2 regions of the Mesorhizobium sp. B264B1B genome follow, and region 1 is predicted to be linked to the other one. Evidence: predicted binding sites of a transcription regulator. Region 1 holds the regulator's gene; the other holds the start of a gene.

Region 1 (3,087 bases):
GCGTATGGCGCGACCAAACAGGCCCGTAGGCCGGCACAAAGGCTCTATTTTTTCGAGCCTCGAAAAAACACTGGTCCATCGTCGGAACGCTGTCAACGTCGATTCTGATGTATTTTGATGTCCTCGTGAATTTTTTTCGAGCTCCGGAATAAATAATGACAGCCAAGGCCGGTTCTGCCAGTATTTGACGGTCGTCGGGATCCTGGGGAGAGAACGCGGCGACGGGGAGGATGCGAGAAACATGTCGGTCGGAATCCGCCACGACGATTTGCGCCGACGCAACCGGGCGATGGTGATCGCGGCCGTGCGCCGTGCCGGGCAGCCCTCGCGCACCGAGATTGCCGCGACCACCGGGCTCAGCCATTCCACCATATCGGCGATCTCCTCCGACCTGATTGGCGAAGGCATCCTGGCGCAGAGCAAGCCGAGCGAGGCCGGTGCGCTGAAACGCGGCCGGCCGCAGGTCGGCCTCAGCCTCAACCCTGAAGCCGCGGCGGTGATGACCGTGGTGCTGTCGCTGAATTTTCTCTCCGTCGCCGTCATCGACTATGCCGGCCAGGTGATATCTGAAGAGCAGCGCCGGCTGGACACGCTCACCCTGTCGCGCGAGGCGCTGATCGGCGAATGCGTGGCCATCGTCAGGCGGCGGTTCGAGGATCCCGACCTCGACGTCGGCAGCATCGCCCGTATCGCGCTGGCGATCCAGGGCATCACCGACACGGATGCGCGCACCATGCTGTGGTCGCCGATCACGCCGCAGACCGACATCGCCTTCGCCGACATACTGGAGGCCGAGTTCGGCATTCCCGCCACCATGGAGAACGATTGCAACATGATGGCGGTGGCGCTGCGCTGGCGCGATCCCCAGCGCTACCGCGACGACTTCATCGCCATCCTTTTGTCGCACGGCATCGGCATGGGCTTGGTGCTGAAGGGTGAACTGTTCACCGGCACCCATTCATCCGGAGGCGAGTTCGGCCACATGATCCATCGCCCCGGCGGGGCGCTCTGCCGCTGCGGGCGGCGCGGCTGCGTCGAGGCCTATGCCGGCAACTATGCCATCTGGCGCAACGCGAGGCAGCTTGGCGAGGACACCGAGCCCGTCGACGTCAGCGACGCCGACATGCGCACCCTGGCGGCCTCGGCGCGCGAAAAGGACGGGCCGGAGCGCGAAGCCTACCGCAAGGCCGGCGAGGCGCTGGGTTACGGCCTTGGCAGCCTGTTCGCGCTGATCGATCCGGCGCCGGTCGCCATGGTCGGCGTCAGCGCCGCCGCCTTCGACCTGATCGAGCCGGCTCTGCGCGAGGCCATTGCCCAGACCGCCGGCGGCCAGCACTCGAAATCGATTTCCTTCGACACCGAGCCGAACGAACTGCCACTGATCCGCGAGGGCTGCGCCATGCGCGCGCTGACCTTCGTCGACCAGGAGATTTTCGCGCCGGGGGCACAGGCGAAATCAGGCGTGGGCGAGAACGTTGCGTGACATATCCCTAGTCTTCGCGAATCGCATACCCCGCGCCCCGAATGGTGCGGATCACGTCAGGCATGCGGCCATTGTTGACCGCCTTGCGCAGCCGGCCGACATGCACGTCCACGGTGCGCTCGTCGATATAGATCGTTTCGCCCCAGACATTGTCGAGCAGTTGGCTGCGCGAGAACACGCGGCCGGGATGTCGCATCATGAATTCGAGCAGGCGGAACTCGGTCGGCCCGAGCCGGATCTCGCTTTTCTTGCGGTAGACCCGGTGCGATTCACGGTCGAGCACGATGTCGCCGACCTTGAGCACGCTGGACAGAACTTCGGGCTTGGCGCGGCGCAGCAGCGCCTTGACGCGTGCCATGAATTCCGGCGTTGAGAACGGCTTGACCAGATAGTCGTCGGCGCCGGTGGAGAGACCGCGCACCCGGTCGCTTTCCTCGCCGCGCGCCGTCAGCATGATGATCGGCAGCCGCTCGGTCTCGGGCCGCATGCGGAGACGGCGGCAGAGCTCGATGCCGGACACCGCCGGCACCATCCAGTCGAGCACAAGAAGGTCAGGGACATTCTCCTGCAAGCGGATCTCGGCTTCGTCGCCGCGCGTCACCACCTCTACCTGATAACCCTCCGATTCCAGATTGTAACGGAGCAGCACACCCAGCGGCTCCTCGTCCTCCACCACCATGATGCGTGGCGCGATCATCGACTGGTCACCCCTGCCGTCAAGCCGCTGGCGCCGACATCGCCGTCTCGTCCTGCTTCGGGCGATTGGCGGGCAATTGCGTGCCGGTCAGCACATAATAGGCATTTTCGGCAATGTTGGTCACGTGATCGCCGATGCGCTCGAGATTCTTGGCGCAGAACAAAAGATGCGTGCAGGCGGTGATGTTGCGCGGATCCTCCATCATGTAGGTCAGCAGCTCGCGGAAGACCGACGTGTATTTGACGTCGATGCGTTCATCGTCGGCGCGCAGCTTCGCAAGTGCCGCGGCATCGCGCGCCGCATACTCCTCGATCACGCCTTGCACCTGGATCAGCACAAGCTGCGCCATGGCGTCGATGGAGTGCGACAGGTCGCGCGGCGTGGCGGCAAGGCCGACGGTGCCGACGCGCTTGGCGATGTTCTTGGCGAGATCGCCGATGCGTTCGAGATCGCCCGCCATGCGGATCGAGCCGACGACATGGCGCAGATCGTCCGCCATGGGCTGCCGCTTGGCGATCAGGGTGATGGCGCGGTCGTCGAGTTCGCGCTGGCGCGCGTCCATGATGGCGTCGTCGGAGACGACGCGCTGGGCGAGCGCGTTGTCGGAATTCAGGAGCGCCTTGGTGGCGCCGCCGACCATCGATGAGGCGAGATCGCCCATGTCGCGGATCAGCCTGCTGATCTGTCCGAGATCTTCGTCAAAGGCTGCGACTGTGTGTTCGGCCATGATCTTGGTCCTCGTATGCCTGGGATCAGCCGAAGCGGCCGGTGATATAGTCCTGCGTGCGCTTCTCGCGGGGCGATGTGAAGATCTTCTCGGTGCGGTCGAACTCGACCAACTCGCCCAGATACATGAACGCGGTCTGCTTCGACACGCGCGCCGCCTGCTGCATGTTGTGGGTGACGA
Region 2 (3,087 bases), on a different contig from region 1:
TCGCCGAGATAGAAGACGACGCGGCCATCCTTGGCGACGATCGATTCGGCGCCTTCATGCTTGAAGCGGCCCATTGCGGTGCGCTTCCTCGGCGTGGATGTCGGATCGTTGACGTCGACCTCGACGATCCAGCCGAAACGGTTGGGCTCGTTCGGCTCCTTGGCGAGGTCGAAACGATCGTAATGCGCGCCCCATTCATAGGCGCCTTCCGGAATGCCGAGGCGCTTGTAATTGGCGGCTTCCTTATGGCCTTCCGGCAGTTCACCGGAGAAATAGCCGTGGATGTTCTCCTCGGCCATGACATAGGTGCCCCAAGGCGTGACGCCGCCGGCGCAGTTGTTGAATGTGCCGATGACCTTGGTGCCGGATGGGTCGGCATTGGTCTTGACGCGGTCATGACCGGCGACCGGGCCCGACAGCGCCATTTCGGTGTTGGAGGTGATGCGGCGGTTCAACTTGCCGTCGCGCACCACCTGCCACTTGCCGCCTTCCTTGCGGATCTCGACGATGGTGCCGCCATGTGCCGCCATCTCGACATCGACCTGCTCCTTCGAGAGCGGCGCGAGTTCGGCCGCCTTCTTGCCGTCCTTCTCGACGATCCTGACGATGCCCGGGAACATCAGATGCGGATTGGTGTATTCGTGGTTGACGACCAGCAGGCCGTGCTCGGCGGAGCCACCGATCCCGATATAGCCGACATAGTCATTGTTGTAGCCGAATTGTCTTGCCTGGGCCTCAGCCGACTGCCTGGCCGGGTCGAACTCCGGCGAATCGGCAAACAGCGGATCGCCCCAGCGCAACAGCACGTCGGCATCGTAGCCCGGCGCGACATGGTGCTTGTCGTCGATACCGGCTTCGAGTTCCTCGAACGAGAAGGCGGAGCCCTCGGCGGCACGCGCATCGTCGGCGGCCACGAGCGCCAGCGGGCTGACGGTGGCGGCAATGGCCGAGACGGCCAGCGAGCCCTTGAGGAAAGCGCGGCGGGAAAACCGTTCGGCGATGATTTCGCCCATGGTGCTGTTGTCGGTGGGGTTGGTCGCCGGACCGTTGCTTTCCTCAAGCAGGCTGGTGCGGAATCGGGCGTCGGGCGAGCGATGGTCGGTCATGGGTCTGCCTCTGGCTGGATGGCTGGAGCGTGTCACGCGTTTCGACCCCTTATAGACGATCGGTCACACTTTCGTGACATTCGTGCACCCGCCAGCTGACCGCGAACCTCGCGCCACATTCGGTTTGAAACTCGGACCAAGGTCCTAAACCGATCGGGCGAAGGTCCGGATTGCCGCGGCATCGGTCGTGGGCCACTTACACGAACACGCCATGTCGCCGATGGTCGCGTACCTGCACGAGATGGCCCTTGAATTCGCCGGCCCGATCAAGTGAGGGACTGATGCGCAGCTCGATCATGGCTCATTGTTGCTGGCTGGCCCTGAGAGCAGTGCCGGCACTGGCGCTGACCATAGCCCCCTATCACCTCGATTTTCACGGTTCCGCCGCAGGCATTGTCGCGTCCAGCGCCCAAGCCAAGCCTGGCGGGAACAGCGGCAATGGCGGTAACGGCAATGGCGGCAATGGCGGCAATGGAAATAACGGCGGCGGCAACAATGGCAACGCAGGAGGCAACAATGGCAACGCTGGCGGCAACGGGAACAATGGCGGCGGCAACAACGGCAAGGGGAAGGGTGCCAACAGCTCCGGCAAGCATGTGAACGCAACAACCGGCGATCGTGTCGAAATAGACGACAACAAGATCGTGGTGCAGCACCCTAACGGCTTCGGGGAAGAGATCGAGAAGGGTCGCTTCAAAATGACCGACGCTCTGGGCCGCACGATCGTCGAGCGCCCTGCGACGGCGGCGGATATAAGCCGCCTCAAGGGGTTGTAGAGCGGGCAATAGGCATCGCCCGCTTTACGTGTCACCTCCGCCGCCCCCCGGCGGAGGTGACCTTGTCGCTCCGGCCCCGTATAGGGGCCGTCTTTTTTGCCCGGGAGCGTTCCGCTGCTGCACCGCGCTTCAGGTTTTCATTTATGCGTGTCGTTATCCCAAACCGGGGATCCCTTGCGGCCGACCAGGATTAGCTGCCGGCCCGATCCCGCGCTTCGCGCATCAGCAGCGCCGCCTCGGTGCGATTGCGGACGTTGAGCTTGGACAGCACACCGGTCATGTGATGCTTGACCGTTTTTTCCTGCAGTGCCAGCCGCAGCGCCACTTCCTTGTTGCTCAGCCCTTCCGCCACCAGCTGCAGGATCTCGGCCTCGCGTCCGGTGAGCTGACGCAGGCGATCCGTCCTGCCGTTGGCCGGCTGCAGCGATTGCAGGTCCGAAAGCAGGCGGGCCGACAGGGTCGGCGACACATAGGTCTCGCCGGCCGCGACACCATGCAGGATTTCGGCCAGCATGCGCGAGCCGACCCCCTTCAGCACATAGCCGCGCACACCGGCGTTCAGCGCCCGCGCCACGTCGGCATTGGCCTCCGAGACCGTCAGCATGACGATCTTCTGCCCGGGATTGGCACCCAGTATGCCGGCCACCGACGCAAGGCCGTCACCCGGCATGCTGATGTCGAGCAGCAGTATGTCGGGCTGCAAAGTCGAGGCGATGCGTTCGGCATCCTGCGCCGTGGCGCCCTGGGCCACCATTTCGAAGCCGCCGATCTCCGACAGGCTGCGGGTAACGCCTTCGCGAAACAGCGGGTGGTCGTCGACAATGGCGACACGGATGGTACCGATCATGGTTGATCCTCGACGGCTAGCGTAATCATCAATCGTGTTCCCTGTGGCCCGGTCGTGGTCTCGAACTGGCCACCAATGCTTTCGATACGTTCCCTGATGCCGGCGAGCCCCAGGCCCTCGGCTCGCCTCGGGTCGAATCCGGGCCCGCCATCCGACACTTCAACGAAGAACTTGCCGCCTGTCATCCCGGCCTTCACCTCCTGATCCTTGCCCTGCCCATGACGATAAGCGTTGTTCAGCCCCTCCTGGACGAAGCGATAGATGCTGATCTTCTCCGAAGCGCCCAGTTCGGGCAACTGCCTGGATAGGGTCAGCGCCACGGAACTGCGGGTCCTGCGTTGATGCTCGTCGACGGCAA

What was found. Region 1 encodes PhoB, which activates phosphate uptake and scavenging genes when phosphate is short. Its sites were predicted from a motif close to TGTCATNNANCTGTCAT; they were not measured.
Region 2: a site for PhoB is predicted at 1,169-1,185, ahead of LB547_RS16415 (PhoX family protein). Genes of this name have one in related genera too.

The regions. Positions count from the first base shown of each region.
Region 1 is NZ_JAIUIS010000008.1:85,657-88,743, forward strand. It holds gene LB547_RS17795 (ROK family protein) at 242-1,483, shown strand; gene phoB (phosphate regulon transcriptional regulator PhoB) at 1,491-2,180, opposite strand; gene phoU (phosphate signaling complex protein PhoU) at 2,200-2,907, opposite strand; gene pstB (phosphate ABC transporter ATP-binding protein PstB) at 2,933-3,087, opposite strand, start outside.
Region 2 is NZ_JAIUIS010000007.1:169,299-172,385, forward strand. It holds gene LB547_RS16415 (PhoX family protein) at 1-1,106, opposite strand, end outside; gene LB547_RS16420 (hypothetical protein) at 1,436-1,882, shown strand; gene LB547_RS16425 (response regulator) at 2,073-2,729, opposite strand; gene LB547_RS16430 (sensor histidine kinase) at 2,726-3,087, opposite strand, start outside.